One region of the Rahnella perminowiae genome, then DNA from elsewhere that is predicted to be linked to it. Evidence: predicted binding sites of a transcription regulator. Region 1 holds the regulator's gene; each other region holds the start of a gene.
The links. Region 1 encodes PhoB, which activates phosphate uptake and scavenging genes when phosphate is short. Its sites were predicted from a motif close to CTGTCATAAAACTGNCNNAT; they were not measured.
Positions count from the first base shown of each region.

Region 2: a site for PhoB is predicted at 3,166-3,185, ahead of glpT (glycerol-3-phosphate transporter). Genes of this name have one in related genera too.
Region 3: a site for PhoB is predicted at 1,275-1,294, ahead of pstS (phosphate ABC transporter substrate-binding protein PstS). Genes of this name have one in related genera too.
Region 4: a site for PhoB is predicted at 882-901, ahead of phoA (alkaline phosphatase). Genes of this name have one in related genera too.

Region 1 covers NZ_JAFMOT010000179.1:58,062-64,088, reverse strand. The annotation lists gene J1781_RS14735 (helix-turn-helix domain-containing protein) at 1-19, shown strand, start outside; gene phoR (phosphate regulon sensor histidine kinase PhoR) at 53-1,372, opposite strand; gene phoB (phosphate response regulator transcription factor PhoB) at 1,395-2,084, opposite strand; gene sbcD (exonuclease subunit SbcD) at 2,312-3,550, shown strand; gene sbcC (exonuclease subunit SbcC) at 3,547-6,027, shown strand, end outside.
Region 2 covers NZ_JAFMOT010000157.1:2,124-8,150, forward strand. The annotation lists gene J1781_RS04465 (phosphohexomutase domain-containing protein) at 1-531, shown strand, start outside; gene J1781_RS04470 (ABC transporter ATP-binding protein) at 564-1,640, shown strand; gene glpT (glycerol-3-phosphate transporter) at 1,684-3,036, opposite strand; gene J1781_RS04480 (DcrB family lipoprotein) at 3,272-3,838, opposite strand; gene J1781_RS04485 (7-cyano-7-deazaguanine/7-aminomethyl-7-deazaguanine transporter) at 3,964-4,635, opposite strand; gene tusA (sulfurtransferase TusA) at 4,863-5,123, shown strand; gene J1781_RS04495 (zinc/cadmium/mercury/lead-transporting ATPase) at 5,142-6,027, opposite strand, start outside.
Region 3 covers NZ_JAFMOT010000165.1:53,229-59,255, forward strand. The annotation lists gene pstS (phosphate ABC transporter substrate-binding protein PstS) at 129-1,169, opposite strand; gene rluF (23S rRNA pseudouridine(2604) synthase RluF) at 1,386-2,273, opposite strand; gene glmS (glutamine--fructose-6-phosphate transaminase (isomerizing)) at 2,452-4,281, opposite strand; gene glmU (bifunctional UDP-N-acetylglucosamine diphosphorylase/glucosamine-1-phosphate N-acetyltransferase GlmU) at 4,414-5,784, opposite strand.
Region 4 covers NZ_JAFMOT010000177.1:3,855-9,881, forward strand. The annotation lists gene J1781_RS13160 (L,D-transpeptidase family protein) at 1-754, shown strand, start outside; gene phoA (alkaline phosphatase) at 983-2,407, shown strand; gene J1781_RS13170 (hypothetical protein) at 2,433-2,762, shown strand; gene J1781_RS13175 (cation diffusion facilitator family transporter) at 2,876-3,787, opposite strand; gene J1781_RS13180 (HlyD family secretion protein) at 4,049-5,239, shown strand; gene J1781_RS13185 (DHA2 family efflux MFS transporter permease subunit) at 5,236-6,027, shown strand, end outside.

The DNA of each region.
Region 1 (6,027 bases):
GTTACAGATCATTTGCTAAAAGAAGCCACAGCTTATTGCTGTGGCTTGATTTTTATCCCTTTACATCGCTTTGGCTGGCCTGTTCCGGAGGAACAATCAACTTCGGTGCCAGCGTAAACATAAAGCGCGTACCGACCCCCACTTCACTCATGACTTCAAGTTTGGTGTGGTGATGGCTGAGCGCATGTTTGACGATCGCCAGCCCGAGTCCGCTGCCGCCGGTCTGCCGCGAGCGGGCCTTATCGACCCGGTAAAAACGTTCGGTCAGGCGCGGGAGGTGCTGCGGCGCAATGCCCGGCCCGTTATCACTGATCTGGAATTGCGCACCATGCGGCGTTTGCTGCCAGCTGACTTCAATCCGCGTCCCGGCAGGCGTGTGGTTGACGGCGTTATACACCAGATTCGATACCGCACTGCGCAACTGATCTTCATTACCAAAGACGTTCAGTTTGTCATTAATGCGAAACACCACCTCATGCCGGCCGTTGCTTAACGTTTGCACCTCACGTTCGAGCATACCGAGCATCACCGGAATATCGACTTTCTCATGCAAATCAATATTCGCTGAAGCTTCGATTTTCGACAGCGTCAGCAACTGCTTCACCAGCCCGTCCATTCGCCGCGTCTGTTCCTGCATGGTATCCAGTGCTTTGGTGCGGAAAGGTTCTTCCAGTTTGGCGTCTTCCATCATTTCCAGATATCCCTGCAATACGGTCAGCGGGGTTCTCAGCTCATGACTGACGTTAGCAAAGAAGTTACGCCGTGCACCTTCGAGCTGGCGCATCTGTGTGACATCGCGTGCCACCATCAGCAGTTGCCCTTCTGAATAAGGCATAACGCGAAACTCGACGTAATGCTCATTATTGAGTTGCAGATTCAGCGCCCGGCTGAAATCGCGGGTCTGGATCCACAGCCGGAATTCCGGATAACGCAGCAGGTTGAAGATATGTTGCCCGTTATCTTCCGGCCAGCGGAAACCGAGCAGATCCTGCGCCAGCCCGTTACACCAGAAAATATTGCCTTCTTCCGTGGTCAGCACCACGGCATCTGGCAGCGATTCAGCACCGCTGCGAAAACGTTTGATCAACTGACCTAATTCACGACGCCGACGCCGGTTGCGCATCTGCATCTGGTTAAGCCCGTAGAACAGCGGCTCCCAGCTCCAGCGGCCGTTCGGCGGCGTAATACTGCGGTCAAGCCACAGCCAGTGAGAGAGTTTGAGCTGGTTGTAATAATTCCAGCCCAGTGCCGCAACCAGCGACACAAACAGGAGCCAGCCGAAATGACCGACGAAAATACCGAGAATTAACGCTGGCAGACAAAAGAGAAAAAATTCGCCGGCCAATCGTTTCCATGACAAACGTTCTAGCACACAGATTCTCCGCTGTGAGGACTCAATAACGCGTTGAAAAACGGTATCCGGTACCACGAACAGTCTGGATCATTCTGTCATGTCCGCTGGTTTCCAACGCCTTACGCAAACGACGAATATGCACGTCTACGGTGCGATCTTCCACATAAACGTTAGTGCCCCAGACGTTATTGAGCAACTGTTCCCGGCTATAAACACGTTCAGAATGCGTCATAAAGAAGTGTAATAACTTAAATTCTGTCGGCCCCATATCAAGCGCCTGTTCGTTGGCCATCACCCGGTGAGACGAGGGATCCAGGCTTAAACCCTGCATGTCGATCACTTCTTCCACCGCCATTGGCGAGATGCGACGCATCACCGCTTTAATGCGGGCAACCAGCTCTTTCGGGGAAAACGGTTTGGTGATGTAATCATCGGCACCGACTTCGAGGCCACGCACCCGATCTTCTTCTTCACCGCGTGCGGTCAACATCATTACCGGAATTTCGCGGGTCAGCGCCTCACGTTTAAGATGCTTAATAAACTGAATACCGGAACCGCCAGGTAACATCCAGTCGAGCAGGATAAGTTCAGGGTAAGGTTCAACAAGCTGCCCAATCGCTGAATCAAAATCCTCAGCTTCTACGGCCTGATAGCCATTTTGTTCCAGTACAAAACACACCATTTCACGGATTGGAGCTTCGTCTTCAACCACCAATATACGTCTAGCCATCGTAGGTCCTGCCAATAGGTTAGCGATCTTTTATTTGATTGCGGGCGCCATTATGCGTCAGTTTTGTGACAGATTTATGAATGAAAAGAATGGTTCATTACAGTCAAATATGACAGATAATTAGCGGCCATCTCGCTGAAATTGGACTGATTTATCGGGGACATCTCCCCCCGCCGACGTTTATACTTTGCCCCATTGTCGTCATCCAGGGTTCATACAGGAGTCTCATGCGCCTGATCCACACGTCAGACTGGCATCTTGGCCAGTACTTTTTCACCAAAAGCCGTGCAGCCGAACATCAGGCATTTCTGCGCTGGCTGACCGGTCAGGTGCAGCAACATCAGGTCGACGCCGTGATTGTCGCGGGTGATATTTTCGATACCGGATCACCGCCCAGTTATGCCCGCGAATTGTATAACCGCTTCGTGGTGGAATTACAACAAACCGGCTGTCAGCTGGTGGTACTGGCTGGCAACCACGATTCCGTCGCAACACTTAATGAATCACGCGAGCTACTTTCCTGCCTGAATACGCGGGTGATTGCCACTGTCGGCGAAAATCTGTCTGAACAGATTTTGGTGCTCAGTCAGCGTGACGGAAAACCGGGCGCGGTACTGTGTGCCATCCCGTTTTTACGCCCGCGTGATCTGCTGGCCAGTCAGGCCGGTCAGTCCGGCAGCGACAAACAACTGGCATTGCAGGAAGCCATCGCCGCACATTATGACGCGCTCTGGCAGGCCGCGCAGGCCAGGCGTGATGAACTCGGCATACCGCTGCCCGTTATTGCAACCGGCCATCTGACCACCGTTGGCGTCAGTACTTCTGATTCCGTGCGTGACATCTATATAGGCACACTTGACGCCTTCCCCGCGCAGGCGTTCCCGCCGGTTGATTATGTGGCGCTTGGCCATATTCACCGCGCACAGTGCGTCGCAAAAACTCACCACATCCGTTACAGCGGTTCGCCAATTGCCCTGAGCTTTGACGAACTGAGCAAAGCCAAAAGTGTGTATCTGCTCGATTTCGACGGGGCAACGCTCAGTGCCATCGACACGCTGGAAATTCCTGTTTTCCAGCCCATGCAGATACTCAAAGGCTCGCTGGCGGAAATTGAAAAGCAACTGGCGCAGTTCGAAGGCGGTGATGCACAAAAACCCGTCTGGCTTGATATCGAAGTCGCCACGCAGGATTATCTCAGCGATATTCAGCGGCGTATTCAGGCGCTGACTGCGGATTTGCCGGTGGAAGTTGTCCTGTTGCGCCGCAGCAAAGAACAGCGCATCAGCAGCATTGAGCAGCAGGAAAAAGAGACCCTCAGTGAACTGAGCGTCAGCGACGTCTTTGAACGGCGGCTGGCGCTGGAGCCAGACCCTGATGCCCCCCGTCAGGCGCGGATGCGCACTCTTTTTGCTCAGGTTGTTGAGCAGGTCACGCACGCTCAGAATGCAGAGGACAGCGCACAATGAAAATTCTCAGCCTGCGTTTAAAAAACCTGAACTCGCTGGAAGGCGAATGGAAAATTGATTTCACTGCCGAGCCGTTCGCCAGCAACGGATTATTCGCGATCACCGGCCCGACCGGGGCAGGGAAAACCACCCTGCTTGATGCCATTTGTCTGGCGCTTTATCATCAGACGCCACGTCTGAACATCACACCAAGCCAGAACGAACTGATGACCCGCCACACCGCCGAATCGCTGGCTGAGGTGGAGTTTGAAGTTAAAGGCGTAGCTTACCGCGCATTCTGGAGCCAGCGTCGAGCTAAAAATTCGCCGGATGGCAACTTGCAGGCACCGAAAGTCGAGCTGGCGTTACTGGCCGGCGGCAAAATTCTGGCCGATAAAGTGCGCGACAAACTCGACGCCATCGCCACACTGACCGGGCTGGATTTCGGCCGTTTCACCAAATCCATGATGCTGTCTCAGGGGCAGTTCGCCGCGTTTCTGAATGCTGATGCCAACGACCGCGCCGAATTGCTGGAAGAACTGACCGGCACCGAAATTTACGGACGGCTGTCTCAGCGCGTCTTTGAGCAACATAAAGAAGCGCGCATCGTACTCGACGGTCTGCATCAGCGCATGTCCGGCATCGAACTGCTCAGCGAAGAACAACGCCAGACGCTGGAGGCACAGCATGCTGAACTGAACGCACAGGAAAACAGCCTCAGCCAACAGGCGCAGCAACGCCAGCGGGATCTGAACTGGCTGCAACAATGGCAACAGGTGCAGCAAAAACTTCAGCAATCTCAGTTGCAGCTGGCTGCCGCTGAGCAGGAAAATCTGGCCGCCGCGCCGCAGTTACAACAGCTGGCACGCAGTGAACCGGCGGAAAAACTGCGTCCGTTACTCAATGACCGTCAGCGTTGTCAGGAAGAGTCACAACGCCTTCAGCAGCATCTGACGCAACTGATACAGCAACAGGAACAGCAGATCGCGCAGATGGCGCCGCTGAACCAGGCAGCAGAACAGGCGCAAACTGCACGTCAGAAGCAGGCCGAAGAACAGCGCCGGATGCAAACGCTGATCGAAGAAAAAATCCTGCCGCTGGACGGTGAAATCGCTCAGTGGCACAAATCACTGGCAGAAACACAGCGGGCGGTCAGTGAATCGCAGAAACAGGCCGCTGACCAGAACACAACACTGCGGCAAATAACGGCAGAACGACAAAAACTGGATGAAGAAAACCGCCAGCATCAAACCCGGCAGACCGCACTGACCGAAGCCCTTAACGCCGCACAGCAGCGTCAGGCAGCTCTGGAAAAACAGCATCCGCTGGCAGCCTTACAGAAACGGCAAACAGAACTGATGCAACTCCGGCCGGTGCGACAACAGCTTTTTTCGCTCGCGCAACTTTTCCCGCAGCTTAACCAGCGCGTGCAGCAACAAAACCAAGATTTTGCGCAGTATCAGGTACAACTGGCTGAGGAAGAGCAGCGCCTGGATAAGATCCGCCTGCAATGTCAGACACAACTTGAACATCTCAACGACGTAAAAACGCTGCATAAACAGGAAATGCTGATCGTCAGCCTCGAAGCTGAACGCGCGAATTTGCAAAGCGGTAAAGCCTGCCCGTTGTGCGGCTCGACCTCGCATCCGGCGGTTGAACACTATCAGGAGATCAAACCTTCTGAAACCGCACAGCGCGTCGAGAAAATGCAGCTTGAATTCGATGCGGTAAAAGCCAGCGGTATCGAACTGGCGGCGAAGATCAAAAGCCTGAAAGAACAGCAAAGACGTCTGCAGATCCAGATGGAGCAGGATCAGCAGCAACTGAATGCGCAGACGGCAAACTGGCAACAGCTCAGCATGCCGCTGAATCTGACGTTTACCCTGCATGACACCACTGACATCTCGCAATGGCTGACCGCCCGCGACGAAGAAGAGCAGCAGTCTCAGGCGCTGACCGGCCAGCACGAACAGCTGGCACGGGCACTTCAACAGGCGAAAGATGCCCTGACTGACGCCCTGAATCTCCAACAAAAAGTACAACAGCAAAGTGCATTGCTGACCGAACGCATTACGCGGCTGGTAGAAATAGAGGCGAAATCTCAGCAAGACCTTGTCCGGTTGCAAAAACAACAGGCCGAAGGTGAAAAAGCGCTTTCTGAGCTTCATGCCCGGCGCCTCGAACTGTTCGGCGAGCGCCAGGTGGCTCAGGTTCGCGAACACTTACATCAGCAACAGCAGGCGGCAGAAAAAGCGTTCAGTGATGCCCAGACCGCGCTGCATAAGGCGCAGGAACAACGCGACCAGCTTGCCGGTCAGCTGGCCAGTGCGCAGAAGCAACAATTACAGACCAGCGCACAACTGACACAAACGGAACAGGTGTGGCAACAGGCGCTGAGCACCAGCGGGTTTGCCGATGAAGCCGCGGTGAAAGGAGCGCTGCTTGACGACGTGCTGCGCCAACAGCTGCAGCAACGCAAAGAACATCTGCAACAACAA
Region 2 (6,027 bases), on a different contig from region 1:
GAAAAAATCCTTCATGATCCGCGTCTGGTCTGGAATACCCGCGACATTATCAATGCCAGTCATGGCATCGCCATCGAAACCAAAACTGGCCACGCCTTTATCAAAGAAAGAATGCGCAGTGAAAACGCTATTTATGGCGGAGAAATGAGCGCCCATCACTATTTCCGGGATTTCGGCTACTGCGACAGCGGAATGATCCCGGCTTTACTGGTATTACAACATCTCAGCCAGAGTCGTCAGAAAATGTCCGGGCTGGTTGCTGCCCGTAAAGCCCTTTTTCCGGTATCCGGCGAAATGAACATCTCAGTCAGTCAGCCCGCTGAGGCCATCCGCCGTGTCCGCGACCATTACCAACACCAGGCGCTGAGCACCCGTCTGACCGACGGGCTGAGTATGGAATTTGATAACTGGCGGTTTAATTTACGCTGTTCCAATACCGAGCCGCTCCTGCGGCTCAACGTAGAAACCCGACAATCTAACGCGCTGTTAGCTGAAATCACCGGGAAACTCCTCGCCCTTGCCGGGGCGTAACCGCCCGTTTGTTTGTTACAAAGGACAACGTTATGTCAGCCTTAACGCTAAAAAATATCCAAAAATATTATGACAAAACGGTCGTGATCCCCGATTTGTCTCTGGAGATCCATTCCGGTGAGTTTCTGGTGCTTGTCGGTCCTTCAGGCTGCGGTAAATCAACGTTACTGCGTATGATTGCCGGGTTGGATACGCTGAGCGGCGGGACTATCCACATTGAAAAAACCGATGTGACGGATTTGCCCGCCGGAAAGCGCGGTCTGTCGATGGTATTTCAGTCCTACGCACTCTATCCACACATGACCGTCAGGCAGAACCTGGCATTTGGTCTGAAGAATATCCGTACGCCGCCGGAAGAAATCACCCGGCGCATAAGCGAAGCGGCACTGATTCTGCGGCTGGATGACATGCTGGACCGGTTGCCGCAAAATCTTTCCGGCGGGCAGCGTCAGCGTGTTGCCATCGGGCGTGCCATTGTTCAGCAGCCGAAAGTGTTTTTGTTTGATGAACCACTTTCGAATCTTGATGCGGCACTGCGTGTGCAGATGCGTCAGGAAATCAGTCAGCTTCATGCCCGCCTGAAAAACACCATGATTTACGTGACCCACGATCAGGTCGAGGCGATGACGCTGGCGGACCGGATTGTGGTGCTGAACCAGGGACACATTGAGCAAACCGGCACGCCGGTTGAACTCTATAATTGCCCGGGCAGTCTGTTCGTCGCCGGTTTTATTGGTACGCCGAAAATCAATGTAATCCCGGCGCAGGTCATTGATCGACAACTGAGTATTCAGGGCCAGCCGATATTCCCGCTGGGCGATAAATTCACGGCTGTCCGGGAAGGGCAAGCAGTATCGCTGGCGATCCGCCCCGAGCTGCTTCGCCTGAATGAAGTGACAGATCACGCGTTTGAGGTTTTGGTTGTTTTCACTGAATTGCAGGGTGATTCCACGCTGGTCTATGCGCGCTTTGGCGAACATATCCTGAAAATGAAGTCATCGAAACAGCTCTCCTTTGCTAAAAATACGCCACTCAGGTTCGGGTTTAATGCCGCCAGCATTTTATTGTTTGATGAAACGGGCAAGCGCATTCTCCCGGATGGCGCGTAAAAAAGGCACTTTTCGGTGCCTTTCGACGAAGATAAACCCAATATCAGGCACTTTTTGCCAGCTGCGCCTTATGTTTGTTTTCACTGAGCATGGTCAGTAGCAGCAGAATAACGGCCAGCACACAACCGGCAATCATCACGATAAAACCGCCGTCCCAGCCAAAGTAATCCACGGTATAACCCACAATGGCGCTGGCCGCGACCGAGCCGCCAAGATATCCAAACAGTCCGGTAAAGCCGGCGGCGGTGCCGGCTGCTTTCTTCGGTGCCAGTTCCAGCGCATGTAAACCAATCAGCATTACCGGCCCGTAAATCAGGAAGCCGATGGTGATCATACAGGCCATATCAATGCCCGGATTGCCGACCGGATTGAGCCAGTACACCACGGTCGCGAGGGTGACCAGCACCATAAAGAACACGCCGGTTGCGCCTCGATTACTTTTGAAGACTTTGTCCGACATCCAGCCGCACAACAGGGTGCCGGGAATGCCTGCGTATTCATAAAGGAAATACGTCCAGGAAGATTTATCTAGCGCGAAGTGCTTCACTTCCTTCAGATACGTCGGCGACCAGTCCAGAATGCCGTAACGCAGCAAATAGACAAAGACATTGGCCAGCGCGATGTACCACAGCAATTTATTCGGCAAAACGTATTGCATGAAAATCTGCTTCGCCGTCAGTTCCTGCTCAGCAGATTCTTTTACATAGTCCGGCGGGTAATCGTTTTTGTATTCTTCAATCGGCGGCAGACCGCAGGACTGCGGCGTATCGCGCATGGTCATGAAGGCAAATACCGCCAGCAAGATGGCGCCGAAAGCAGGCATATACAGCGCCGCATGCCAGTCGTTAAACCACGCCATACCCAGCAGAAACAGCAGCGGAGGAATGCCGCCGCCGACGTTATGTGCGCAGTTCCATACCGATACCACGCCACCGCGTTCTTTCTGTGACCACCAGTGCACCATAGTACGTCCGCACGGTGGCCATCCCATTCCCTGGAACCATCCGCACAGAAACAGCAAGACAAACATGATGGCGATGCTTGACGTTGCCCACGGCACGAAGCCCATGAATAACATCACTGCGGCGGCCAGGATCAGGCCAGCAGGCAGAAAGACGCGCGGATTCGAACGATCCGACACCGAACCCATGATGAATTTTGAGATGCCGTAGGCGATGGAAATCCCGGACAACGCAAAACCAAGGTCACCCCGTGAGAAGCCCTGATCAATCAGATAAGGCATCGCCAGTGCGAAGTTTTTGCGCACCAGATAGTAGGCCGCATAACCGAAGAAAATCCCCATAAATATTTGCCAGCGGAGGCGGCGGTACAGCGGATCGACGTGAGTCTCATCAACAGGAGCTTTGTGGGGCGCGGGTTTAAAGATACTGAGCATACATGCCTCCGATGGCATAAATCAGGTCCGACTCATCATGAGCCATGGGGAAATGGCTGGGCCAATGTGTTCTATAACGAACATCATGTTAGCTATTCGCGCACAAACGGACTGTGATTTATGACGGAAATGTTACATTTTTATTACAATCGGGCGGGGTTGTGAGATTGGGTAACAGCACAAAGCAAAAAAGGCGGAGCCTGAGCCCCGCCTGATATTTCCATCACCCCTGAATTTATTGAATTTTCAGGGTACTGATAATGGCTTCTGCATCGGTTTGTGCCTGCTGCTGATTATCCGCAGGCAGGGTAATTTGCAGGGTCAGCAAATGGCTGTCGACCTTGCCCAAAACGATAGACGAATAGGCTTTCTGACCGGCAGAAGTGATCACGCTGTCGTATTGCTGCAACGTCTGGCCGTTCACCTGAATAGATTTATTAGTGACGACCTGCAGATTGGTATCACGCGCTTTTTGCTGATCCTGTAAACGACCCGCCAGAACGTCCAGTGATTCGGGGGTGTTATCTCCCAAAATGACGATCACTGCTTTCTGGCCGGTACTGTCTGCATACACGTGCATATTATTGGCCTGAGTACCCAGCTTACCACTCTGATCGCTCATCCCCTGCGGCAGGGAGAAGGTGACTTTGCCATCCAGCAGGCTGACTGGTGTGGTCGCCGCCGCCGCTGCGGCCGCCGGTGCACCTTTATCTGTGGCCGGTGCATCGGTCGACTTACCGTCACACGCAGCCAGACCGGCGATCAGTACTGCCATTCCCATCATTTTCGCGATATTACGCATCGGGCTTCCTTAAGTGGCCTGTTCACCAGGCTTACATGTTGACTTAACAGCCTTTATGGCAACCTATTCAGGCCACAAATGCAAGTCAGATTATGGCGCGATTTGTGTCTTACCGGCGACCGGGTTTAATGCACGCTGACGGCAGAATGCGGAGTGTTTCCCTTTGCTGACAAACGTTTAAGCAGCATGTTGAGCAGCATGCCGTACATCGGCAGGAAGAACACCAGACAGATCAGGACTTTGAACGTGTAATCCACCATCGCGATTTCTACCCAGTGCTGAGCCATAAAGGCATCGCTGCTTTTGTAGAAGGCGATGAAGAAGAAGGACAGCGTGTCGCTGATATTGCCGAGGAACATTGAGGCGACCGGCGCTATCCACCAGCGGCGGTTCTGGCGCAGGCGGTTAAACACGTGAACATCGAGAATTTGCCCCAGCACATACGCCATAAAACTGGCGGTGGCGATACGGGCAACCATGATATTCAGGCTGTTGAGCGCTCCCATGCCCTGCCATTGCGCTTCAAAGAATAACGCTGAGATGACATAGGAAATGGCCAGTGCGGGCACCATCACGGACAGAATAATCCGTCGTGCCAGCGGTGCACCAAAGATGCGGACAGTCAGATCGGTGGCCAGAAAAATAAACGGAAAAGTGAACGCGCCCCAGGTGGTATGAAAACCAAAGATGGAAACGGGCAGCTGAACCAGATAGTTACTTGAGGTGATGATGGCAATGTGGAATAGCGAAAGCCATATCAGCGCGGAGAACCGCTGCTGAGCAGTAAAGGAGTACATATATGTGACCTTTTTAGTTGATTGGGGTGAGGGAACCCAAATACCCTGCATTCTTGAAACCGCAGGGGCGTTAGCTGTTTGCGGCGCGCATAGTAACTGTTTGCGCACCGTTTGCGCAACAGGGCCGGCGGTTAATTTTAGCGCAATGAGCTCTGTCTGTTGCGTGTGAAATCCAGCGGGTTAAACTATGAGGCTTTGCTGCGCCCAAAGAAGTGTAGAGAAACGAAATGACCGATCCCTTTATCAATCCCGACCATCAGCTTGATGCGCTGGGCTTGCGCTGTCCGGAACCTGTGATGATGGTTCGCAAAGTGGTACGCACCATGAAAGATGGCGAAACACTGCTGATTATCGCCGATGATCCGGCAACGACCCGCGATATTCCCGGTTTCTGCCGTTTTATGGAACACACGTTATTAGCATCTGATACCGATAATCAGCCGTATCGTTATTTACTGTGCAAAGGGTTGAGGGAAAAACAGGGCTGATGGCTCAGCCCGTGTGGTTTATTTCGATTTATTGCGCAACAGCCGCAGCGCATTGGCGGTCACCAGCGCTGTTGCACCGGAGTCCGCCAGCACTGCCAGCCACAATCCGGTCAGACCCATCAGCGTGGTCACCAGGAAAATCGCTTTCAGCCCCAGCGCTATCGTAATGTTCTGGCGGATATTCGCCCGCGTGGCGCGTGAAAGACTGATCATCTGCGCCAGTCCGCTCAGGCGGTTGTGCGTCAGCGCGGCATCCGCCGTTTCCAGCGCGACATCCGTCCCACTTCCCATCGCAATACCGATTGTCGCCGCTTTCATGGCAGGCGCATCGTTAATCCCGTCACCGACCATGGCGACCGGTTTCTGTGCATTCAGCGCGGTGACCGCCGAAACTTTATCGGCAGGCAGCAGACCCGCACGAAAATCAATACCCAGGCGGTCCGCGATGGTTTTTGCCGCGCGCGGATTATCGCCGGTCAGCATGACGGCGGACACGCCCAGTGCTTTGAGTTTCTGCAATGCGTCGGCCGCGTCATCACGCAGACGATCCTGCATGGCGATCAGCCCGATCGCATTCCCTTCCTGTAATACCACGACGACGGTTTTTCCTGTGGATTCCCAGTCAGCAATTTGCACAAAGGTTTCCGGCGTCAGGCCGTTTGGCGTGACACTTTTCGGGGCCAGCACCTGAATTTTACGGCCTGCGACCACACCCTCGACGCCGGCACCGGCCAGGGCCCGGCGATCCTGCGCCGTGAGCGGTAGCGGATTACTGGTTTTTGCGCGGGTCAGAATCGCCTGCGCCAGCGGGTGATGCGAACCTTCTTCTACCGCAGATGCCAGACTTAATACCTCGCCTTCGCTGGCGCCGTTCAGCGGTAAAATCTTCGTGATTTCAGGTTTG
Region 3 (6,027 bases), on a different contig from region 1:
TATACCCAAAATAATTGGAGTTGCACCAAGGCAGCAAGCAAGTGAATCCCGATGAGCTTACTCAAGTAAGTGATTCGGGTGAACGAGCGCAGCTAACGCCGGTGCAGCTTCAGGTATGACGGGTATTCCTAGTACAGTGCTTTACCGCTGCTGTCTTTGATGTTGGTCTTCCAGGCTGCACGGATCTGCTCTACAACAGAGGCTGGCAGTGCGGCATAGTCCAAATCAGTTGTCAGTTTGGTGCCATTTTTGTAGGCCCAGTCGAAGAACTTCAGCACTTCTGCGCCCTTCGCTGCATCTTGCTGATCTTTGTAAACCAGGATGAAAGTGGTGGAGCTGATTGGCCACGCATTATCACCTTTCTGATTGGTCAGGTCCTGAGCGAAGGTTTTGCTCCAGTCAGCGCCTTTAGCAGCTGCACTGAAGGAGGCTTCCGTCGGGCTGATAGCTTTGCCGTCTGCATCGACCAACTTGGTATAAGCCAGGTTATTTTGCTTAGCATAAGCATATTCAACGTAACCGATTGAACCTGGCAGACGCTGTACGAATGCGGCCACACCGTCATTGCCTTTGCCACCGAGACCCGTTGGCCAGTTCACCGTTGAACCTGCACCGATTTTGTCTTTCCACTCGCTGTTGACTTTCGCCAGATAGCTGGTGAATACGAACGAAGTACCGGAACCGTCAGCACGACGCACCACTGCGATGTTGGTGTCTGGCAATTTCACACCCGGGTTCAGCTTAGTGATCGCTGCGTCGTTCCACTTTTTGATTTTACCGAGGTAAATGTCACCCAGCGTTGCGCCATCGAGTGTCAGCTGACCAGATTTGATGCCAGGGATGTTAACAGCCAGCACCACGCCACCGATCACGGTAGGGAACTGGAACAGGCCATTTTTATTCAGATCTTCTTCTTTCATCGGTGCATCAGATGCGCCGAAATCAACGGTCTTGGCGATGATTTGTTTTACGCCGCCGGAAGAACCGATGCCCTGGTAGTTCACCTGAGTACCGGTTGCTTTCTGATATGCGTCAGCCCACTTAGCGTAGACAGGTGCGGGGAAGGTGCCGCCAGCGCCAGTCAGGTTAGTGGCAGCGAAAGCAGACATTGCTGTGAGGGAGAAAGTCGCTGCTACAAGACCGGCGACGGTGTTACGCATCAATTTCATGTTCCACTCCTGGTGGTTTTAAACTTCCCGACTGATGTCGACGTTAATTAAAGTGTTTGGCACAGGAGGAAAATAGGACAGTTTAGTGACAGTAAAATGTACGTTATATGACAGTTTTATGACACCGTTCACAATTCGAACCACCCGGGCAATATGAAGGTGTTTTAAGCGGGAAAAGCCGGTTATTACACCGGCAGATAATGAAAAACAGGTAAATTAACGCCCTTTTTTCTTACGACCAGGCTGGGCAAAACGCTTGCGGGATGCAGAATTAGCTTCAGGTTTTTCGGTATTTTTTGTTTTTGTGGCAGCCGGTTTTGTGACAACCGCTTTTTTAGCCTGAGTATGCTTTGCCTGCGTTTTTTTCGCCGGTTTATCTTCAGACGAGGAGTTTTCAATCAGCTTAAACAACTCAATCAGTTCATCATCGGTCAGATCGCGCCATTCGCCCAGCGGCAATCCTTTCAGATTGATGTTCATGATGCGCACGCGTTCGAGCTTAGTGACCTCAAAACCAAAATGCTTGGTCATGCGACGGATCTGACGGTTAAGGCCCTGCACCAGCGTAATACGAAACACCATCGGCGCTTCTTTCTTCACTTTGCACTTTTTGGTCACGGTACCGAGCATCGGCACGCCCGCGCCCATACCGGCAATAAACTCGTCTGTGATCGGCTTGTTGACGGTGACGATGTATTCTTTTTCGTGGTCGTTACCGGCACGCAGGATTTTGTTGACCAGATCACCGTGATTGGTCAGTAAAATCAGGCCCTGGGAATCTTTATCCAGACGGCCAATCGGGAAGACGCGTTTGCTGTGGTTAACGAAATCACGGATGTTGTCCCGCTCACCTTCTTCCATCGTGGTGATGATGCCGACAGGTTTGTTCAGCGCGATCAGTACCAGATCTTCTTCATCTCGCGGTTCGATAACCTGACCATTCACTTTCACCACATCGCCGGCAAATACCTGAGCGCCTACCGCGGCACGCCTGCCGTTAATAAAAACATTTCCCTGTTCGATGTAACGATCGGCATCGCGGCGCGAGCAAATTCCGCTCTCGCTGATGTATTTGTTAAGACGAATGGAGGAATTGGTCAGCATTCAGCGGGGTACCTTCAGAAAAACGCGAACTATACCTTATCCGGGGCGGGTTACGAAGCCTGAGAGGGGAGAATCGTGATCGGCTGCCGGGAAAGTGGGGAATCAGGCAAAAACATTCTGAAAATAGAAAAGCGCCCCGGGAGGCGCTTATATATCGCATAGCTGAAACCGGACAGTCTTATTCGACAGTCACAGATTTCGCCAGGTTACGTGGCTGGTCAACGTCGGTACCTTTAATCAGGGCAACGTAGTAGGACAGCAACTGTAGCGGAACGGTATAGAAAATAGGTGCGACAATTTCCTCAACGTGTGGCAGCTGGATAATCTTCATGCCTTCACTGTCGGTAAAACCGGCATCCTGATCGGCAAAGACATACAGCAAACCGCCACGGGCGCGCACTTCTTCGATATTCGATTTCAGTTTTTCCAGCAATTCGTTATTTGGTGCCACCACGATCACCGGCATATCTGCGTCAATCAGCGCCAGCGGACCATGCTTCAGCTCACCCGCCGCATAGGCTTCCGCGTGAATATAAGAAATCTCTTTCAGCTTCAGCGCACCTTCCATCGCAATCGGATACTGATCACCACGGCCGAGGAACAGAGCGTGATGTTTATCAGAAAAACCTTCGGCCAGCGTTTCGATGGTTTTATCCAGCGACAACATTTGTTCGATACGCGCAGGCAACGCCTGGAGCGCGTGAACAATATCGTGCTCAACTTGCGGATTCATCCCTTTCAGGCGCCCCATACGCGCCACCAGCATCAGCAGAACGGTCAGTTGTGTGGTGAACGCTTTGGTTGATGCCACGCCGATTTCGGTGCCTGCTTTGGTCATCAGCGCCAGATCGGATTCACGCACCAGTGAAGAACCGGCTACGTTACACACTGCCAGAGAACCGAGATAACCCAGCTCTTTTGACAAACGCAGCGCGGCCAGCGTATCTGCCGTTTCACCAGACTGAGAAAGCGTGATGATCAGGCTGCCCGGACGAACGGCAGATTTGCGATAGCGAAACTCTGAAGCGATCTCAACATCACAAGGCATGCCAGCCAGTGACTCAAACCAGTAACGCGCCACCATTCCCGAGTTATATGACGTGCCACAGGCGATAATCTGCACATGTTGAACACGCGATAAGATTTCGTCCGCTTTTTCGCCCAGCTCGCTGAGGTTCACTTCACCGTGGCTGAAACGCCCTTCCAGGGTGTTTTTGATTGCCAGCGGCTGTTCGTAGATCTCTTTTTGCATATAGTGACGGTATACGCCTTTATCACCAGCGTCGTACTGCACTTTAGATTCAATTTCTTCACGCTCAACGGCATGGCCGGTTTTATCATAAACGCTGACAGAACGGCGTTTAATTTCAGCCACATCCCCTTCTTCAAGGAACAGGAAGCGACGGGTCACAGGTAACAGTGCCAACTGGTCGGAAGCAATGAAGTTTTCCCCAACGCCACGACCAATCACCAGCGGGCTACCGGAACGGGCGGCCACCAGGACAGACGGGTCGCGCCTGTCCATCACCACAGTACCGTAAGCGCCACGCAGTTGCGGGATCACACGCTGTACGACTTCCAGCAGCGTACCGCCCTGAAGTTGTTCCCAATGCACCAGATGTGCGATCACTTCAGTATCCGTTTCAGAATCAAAACGGTAGCCGCGTTCAGTCAGTAATTCACGCAGAGGTTCGTGGTTTTCGATAATACCGTTATGCACGACGGCAATGTAATCAGATACATGCGGGTGAGCATTCGCTTCAGAAGGTTCGCCATGAGTGGCCCATCGCGTGTGAGCAATACCGGTGCCGCCCTGCAAAGGATGTTCGTCCAGTGCATCAGCCAGCATCTGGACTTTACCCAGACGACGTAAGCGGCCCATTTTTCCCGCAGCATCAATGACAGCCAGCCCGGCGGAGTCATAACCGCGGTATTCGAGACGACGTAAACCTTCCAACAGAATTTCAGCAATATCGCGTTGCGCTACTGCGCCTACAATTCCACACATCAGTTTTATTCCTAATGAAGGTCCTTTCGGGACCTTTTTTGATGCCTGACCTGATTTATCCACAAGCCCCGTTTTCCGGTGTACTTGCGGTTCCCCGAGCCTTGTAGAGAGTGGGGAATTATTATGAACAGCTTATTTTTTCTTTACCGGTTTCTGCCAGTCTGGTTTATGTAACTGAGGCACCCGGCTTAACACTAAACCTTTGTCCGGCACGTCGCGGGTGACCGTTGTACCGGCGGCGATGGTCACGTTATTCCCCACTGTCACGGGCGCGACCAGTTGAGAATCTGAACCTACAAAGACATCATTCCCGATGATGGTCTTATGCTTATTTACGCCGTCGTAGTTACAGGTAATGGTACCTGCGCCGATATTGACGTTATCCCCTATATCAGCATCGCCAAGATAGGAGAGATGGCCCGCTTTTGAGCCTTTGCCGAGACGCGCTTTTTTGATTTCAACGAAATTGCCAACATGCGCACCTTCTGCCAGTTCAGCGCCGGGACGCAGACGGGCAAAAGGCCCGACCGTACAGCCGCTTTCCAGCACTGCATCTTCGAATACGCTGTACGGACTGACTTCGCAATCGTCGCCGATAACGCAATTTTTCAGCACACAGCCTGCGCCGATCTTGACGCGGTCACCCAGTTTTACGTGACCTTCGATAATGACATTGGTATCTATCAGTACGTCGATACCGTGCGACAGTTCGCCACGCAGATCAAACCGCGCCGGATCCATCAGCATTACGCCTTCGAGCAACAGACGCTCTGCCTGTTCACTCTGATATACGCGTTCAAGACGGGACAGTTGCAGGCGGTTATTCACACCATCCACCTCACTGTTACGCGCCGGATGCACCGTCGCGATGATATGTCCTTCGGCGTGCGCCATCGCAATAATGTCAGTGATGTAGTATTCACCCTGCGCATTGTTGTTGCTCAGTTGGCTGAGCCAGCGTTTTAATGACGCGCCATTGGCGACCAGGATGCCGGTGTTAATTTCACGGATTTTCAGCTGTTCTTCGCTGGCATCTTTTTGCTCAATGATGCCGGTAACGATGCCATTCTCACGGACGATACGCCCATAGCCAGTGGGATCATCCAGCACCACCGTCAGTAAACCTATGCCACCTTCCGGTTTGGCTTGCAGTAAATTATTCAGCGTATCGACGGAAATCAGCGGAACATCGCCGTACAGCATCAGGATATCTTCGTCATCGGCAAAATAAGGCGCCGCCTGCTGCATCGCATGACCGGTCCCCAGTTGCTCTGCCTGCAATACCCAGTTCAGATCACTGCCCGCCAGATTTTTCTTCAATAAATCGCCACCGTGACCATAGACCAGATGCACGTTGCGCGCGCCGACCTGCGTAGCCGCATCAATAACGTGCTGGACCATTGGCTTGCCCGCCAAGGAATGAAGAACTTTTGGAAGGTTGGAATACATGCGTGTTCCCTTGCCCGCGGCAAGGATCACCACACTCAGTGTGCTGTTCGACATAGGTAACCTGACAAATCCAATTTGAGTGACAAATGTAATCCGTTCAATGGACGGATTACTACATATTTCGCTTCAAAAACCACCCGAAAGCCGCAGCCAGCAAGGGTTGAACACGACATAGACTACAGCAAAAAAACGGAGGGTAAAGCGTCCACTAATCGTCCAAGTATTCCACTAAAATCGAAAATTAACCTTGGGGAAATGACTGAAAATACGCTTTTTTAAAAACAAAAAAAAAGCGAC
Region 4 (6,027 bases), on a different contig from region 1:
TGCAGCGCAATACCAGATGGGTTTGAGCAATATGCTCGAAGCTAACCCTGGCGTTGATCCTTATCTGCCAACCCCGGGCACCGTGCTGACTATCCCTCAGCAATTGATCCTGCCTGATACCCCGCATGAAGGCATCGTGATCAACAGTGCTGAAATGCGTCTGTATTACTACCCGAAAGGCACCAATACTGTGGTCGTGCTGCCAATCGGTATCGGTGAACTGGGCAAAGACACCCCGATGAACTGGGTGACTACGGTTCAGCGTAAAAAAGCTGGCCCGACCTGGACCCCGACGGCGAAAATGCATGAAGAATATGCTTCCCGTGGTGAATTCCTGCCCGCCGTCTTCCCTGCTGGCCCGGACAACCCGATGGGGCTGTACGCACTGTATGTTGGCCGTCTGTATGCAGTTCACGGCACCAACGCCAACTTCGGTATCGGTCTGCGCGTGAGCCACGGTTGTGTACGTTTGCGTGATGCCGACATCAAATGGCTGTTCGACAACGTTCCGCAAGGCACCCGCGTTCAGTTCATCAACGAGCCGGTGAAAGCCACCGTTGAGCCGGACGGTAAACGTTATATTGAGATCCATAACCCGCTGTCCTCTAACCAGGAAGAGTTTGATTCCCAGCAGCCGCTGCCAATCACTCTGACCGGTAACGCAAGCAGCGTATCGATGGATCCTGCGGTCAACCAGACTGTGGTTCAGCGCGCTATTGAGATGCGTTCAGGGATGCCGGTTCAGGTTAATTAATTGCGTCCCTGACGTTTTAGTGAAAAAGCTCCGTTCATCGGGGCTTTTTTTTTGCAAACGCAAAAGGAAACTACGGATAACTCCCTCCCCTGCGAAGGGGAGGCGTAAAGCAACATCCTCTCCATCACTGTCATTAAAATGTCACAACTCTGACTTAACCTTCCGGTAACAAAAAATATCTATATGTGTATTTTTATTTCCGATGATTTATGAAAAGGAGTTTTGACAATGCAACAATCCGTATCTCTTGTGGCCCGCGCCGTGACTGCCGCCCTGCTGCTTTCCACCTCTGCCACTGTCCTCGCCACTGAAACTGACTCGCTGACTGACCGCGCAGCAAAAGGTGTGCTGACAGAACCGGGTGGCGCGCGTCGCCTGAGCGGTGACCAGACCGCCGCGCTGAAAGCGTCACTTTCAGACAAAACGGTGAAAAACGTGATTTTACTGATTGGCGACGGTATGGGGGATTCTGAAATCACCTCCGCCCGCAACTATGCAGAAGGCGCTGGCGGCTATTTTAAAGGTATCGATGCCCTGCCGCTGACCGGTCAGTACACCCATTATTCTCTGGATAAGAAAACGCAGAAACCGAGTTACGTGACCGATTCTGCAGCTTCCGCCACCGCCTGGGCGACAGGTGTTAAAAGCTATAACGGCGCGATTGGTGTAGATGTTAACGGTAAAGATCACCAGACTATTCTTGAGATCGCCAAAGCCGCAGGCAAGGCCACCGGCAACGTCTCCACTGCCGAATTGCAGGATGCAACCCCGGCTGCGCAAATCGCCCACGTAACCTCACGTAAGTGCTACGGTCCGGAAGAAACGGCGGAAAAATGTGCCAGCAACGGGCTGGAAAACGGCGGACGTGGTTCGATCACCGAACAGTTATTGCAAACCCGCGCAGACGTCACGCTGGGCGGCGGCAGAAAATCTTTCAGCCAGTTGGCTAAAGCCGGTGAGTTCCAGGGTAAATCCCTGAAAGATCAGGCACTGGCACAGGGTTACGTGTGGGTGGAAAACGCGGAGCAGCTCAGTGCTGTCACGCAGGCAGACCAGAAGAAACCGGTTCTTGGCCTGTTCTCCGAGGGCAACATGCCGGTACGCTGGCAGGGTCCGAAGGCCACTTATCACGGCAACATTGATAAACCGGCTGTTACCTGTGAAGCCAATCCGCAACGCACTGCCGACATCCCGACGCTGGCCGTTATGACTGAAAAAGCCATCGACTTGCTGAAAACGAATCAGAACGGTTTCTTCCTGCAGGTTGAAGGCGCATCGATTGATAAACAAGATCACGCCGCTAATCCGTGCGGCCAGTTCGGGGAAACAGTGGATCTGGATGAAGCGGTGCAAAAAGCGCTGGCGTTCGCCCGACAGGACGGCAACACGCTGGTTATCGTCACCGCCGATCATGCCCATTCCAGCCAGATTATCGAAACCGATGCCAAAGCGCCCGGCCTGACGCAAACACTGACCACCAAAGACGGTGCGCCGATGACTATCAGTTACGGCAACTCAGAAGAGGATTCACAGGGGCACACCGGGACACAACTGCGTATCGCCGCGTTCGGGCCGCATGCAGCGAATGTGGTCGGTCTGACCGACCAGACGGATTTGTTCTATACGATGCGGGATGCCATGGCGATTAAGTGATAGTTTTTCAAAGGGAGATGTCCCTTTGGAACCCTTCGAAACCGGATTGGGTAAGTTTTGGTTTCTCAGTTGCACTGAACGCCTGATCGAGAAACTTTCGGTTTCTTACGTGCGATGCTCACTTAACGCGCTGCGCCGAAACCGCCCAAGAGGGAAAAGTGCTTTTTCCCTCTTGGATCTCCCTTCGCTTTTTCAACAAGCGCTTCCGCTCGCTGGCTATGTTTCAGGTATCACCCGGTTCCAAAATACCGCCGGAGGGAAGGTGGAAAACCGCGCATCTGTTTGCGCGGGTTGTAACCCGAACGAAGGGCACCGCGCAGCGGCGGGATTTTGCGGCTATCACACACCTATCTGAAACATAGCCTCCAGCGGCAGCGCGCAGTTAAAAAGCGCGGAGTCCAAAGGCCCGCGCGTTACCGGGTCTCTGGTCGGTGTGGGCCGACGCCCACAACCTTGAATTTGAAGCAATCAGCTCAGGATATTATCCAGTCTGTCGTCATCAATCCCGTCCGGCTCCAGATGCGCTGTCACATCCGCTGACTTGAATAATTTACTGACCGCCATTTCAGCAGCATCACCAATATCGTGTCCGATATCCACCGTCAGATTGCCATCCACCTCAAGGTGGAACTCGACAAACACACGGTCACCGCCGTTGCGGGTGCGGATGTCATGCACGCCACGCACACCTTCCACACTTAATACTGCCGCTTTAACGCGTTTACGATCGTCAGCACTCAGCTCCCTGTCCAGCAACTGAGTTAAGGCATCGGCCGCCATACCACGCGCGTTCCAGAGCATGTAGAAGGAAATCAACAGCGCGCCGATGGAGTCGGAACGCGTCCAGCCAAAGTAACGTTCGAAAATCAGCGCCAGTAATACAGCGATATTCACAGCCACATCTGTGATGTAGTGCGCACGGTCAGCAGCGATGGCCGTTGAACCGGTGCGTTTCACCACATAGGTTTGCATCAGCACCAGGCCGGTCGCGGCCAGGGAACTGCCGATAATCACCCAGATGCCCAGACCGAGTTGCGCCAGCGGTTCGGGATTAATGATCCGCCCGATGGATTCCCCGCCGAGCACCAGCCCCGCGCCACCCAGTAACAGCGCCTGCACAAACGCCGCCACAGCTTCGGCTTTGCCGTGTCCGTAACGATGGCCTTTATCGGCCGGACGTCCGGCATAACGCACACCAATCAGCGTCACCATTGAGGCCAGCACATCCACCAGACCGTCAGCCGCAGAAGTCAGCAGCGCAATCGAGCCGGTGGCGGCCCATGCCCAAACTTTGACGCAAACCAGGATTAATGCGACACACAGCGACACCAGCGAGGCAATACGTGTCAGCCCTTTATAAGACGGTGCAGGACGGGTCATGGTTTGCCCCACAGGAGCAGTTGTTGTTGGGAATCTTTCACACGAATTTCCTGAAGCAGAGAACTACTTATTTTAAAAAACCAATGCCAGCCCGGCATTATAACCCATTTCCCACTTTTAAGACGTTCCCTATGGTTTGGATCTTTGTGCCTTCACTAAGGTTAATTGACATGGATTTACTTGCATTTACATCAATACGTTCTAGCTTAAGACAAGATTTCTTTGTTCAGGCGCGCGGCCGCCAATAATCAGAAGAGCACTATGACAAACGATAACAAAGCACAGCCTTCCGCGTCCGATGACGCAAACACTGAACTCGATTCCAGCCAGGTAAAATCTGGAGAAGGTCACACGCAGGCACCCAAAGACCAGAAAAAACCTGATGACGGCAAGCAGGATAACGATGAAAAGCGTAAAGGCCCCGGCAAGAAGCCGCTAATCATCCTCGGGATTGTCGTGGTCATCATGGTGGTTGTGGCACTGGTCTGGTGGCTGATGACAAAAGATCAGGTCAGTACTGATGATGCCTTTACCGAAGGTGATGCCGTGACCATCGCCCCGAAAATTGCCGGTTATGTCACCAGTCTTGCCGTGAAAGATAACCAGTTTGTTAAAAAAGGCGATTTGCTGGTGGAAATCGATCCGCGTGACGCCACCGCGCAGCGCGATCAGGCACAGGCGCAACTGGGCCTGGCCATCGCGCAGTTACACCAGGCACAGGCGCAGTACGATCTGGCGAAAGTGCAATATCCGGCGCAGCTTGCTCAGGCAAAAGCCCAGCAGACGCGCGCGGAAGCCAATTTGCTTAATGCCACCGCCGATTTCCGCCGTCAGCGCGGCGTCGATCCTCGTGCCACCACCCAACAAAATATCGATACGTCCAATGCGCAGGTACGGTCTGCGACCGCTGATCTGGAAAATGCCAAAGCGCAGGTGCAGGTGGCCGCGCAGGTCCAGCTGAATATTCGTCAGGCAGAAACCAACGTCGAAGCCCGCCAGCAACAGGTTGAACAGGCGAAAGCCCAGCTGGAAACGGCGACGCTGAATCTGTCATATGCGCAGGTACGCGCCCCGTTCGACGGTTACGTTACCAAGCGTAATGTGCAGCTCGGCACGCTGGTGCAGGCCGGGACCTCGCTGTTCTCAGTGGTGTCGAAAGATATCTGGATTGCCGCGAACTATAAAGAATCGCAGCTCGAACGCATGCGCCCGGGTAACAAAGTGGAAATCACCGTCGATGCCTTCCCGGACATCAAACTTCATGGTCACGTTGACAGTATTCAGCAAGGCACCGGCTCACGCTTCTCGGCCTTCCCGGCTGAAAATGCCACCGGAAACTACGTGAAAATCGTTCAGCGCGTGCCGGTGAAAATCATCATCGACAGCGGACTGGATGAAAATCACCACCTGCCACTGGGGCTGTCTGTTGAACCGACGGTGACCGTCGAATGAATGAAGATCGCAGCTACTGGAAACCCAAGGCTAATCCATGGGCAGTCGCCGCCGTCGTGACCATCGCGGTGTTCATGGAAATCCTGGACACCACCATCGTTAACGTGGCGCTGCCGCACGTCGCCGGTTCGCTGTCTTCCAGTTATGACGAATCGACCTGGGTCCTGACGTCCTATCTGGTCGCGAACGGTATCGTGCTGCCGATTTCAGCGTTTCTCAGCCGTGTGATGGGCCGCAAAACGTACTTCCTGATATGTATCGGCATGTTCACCGTCTGCTCCTTCCTGTGCGGGGTCGCCACTGAACTTTGGCAGATGATCTTATTCCGCATCCTGCAGGGCTTTTTCGGTGGGGGTTTGCAACCGATTCAGCAATCGGTATTGCTCGATTACTTTAAACCGGAAGACCGGGGCAAGGCGTTTGGCCTATCCTCGATTGCCATCATTGTTGCGCCGGTAGTTGGCCCGACGCTCGGCGGTTACATCACTGATAACTTCAGCTGGCGCTGGGTATTCCTGATCAACATTCCGGTGGGGATCATCGCGTTACTGGCGATTTATCAGCTGCTGGAAGACCCGCCGTGGGAACGTAAAGCCAAGGGGAAACTCAGTATTGATTACATTGGTATCGGGCTGATTGCGCTGGGTCTGGGTTGCTTACAGGTGATGATGGACCGTGGCGAGGACGACGACTGGTTCCAGTCGGGTTTCATTGTCACCTTTGCCGTACTGGCGGTCACCGGGATTGTCGGCGCAGTTTACTGGCTGCTTTACGCCAAAAAGCCGGTG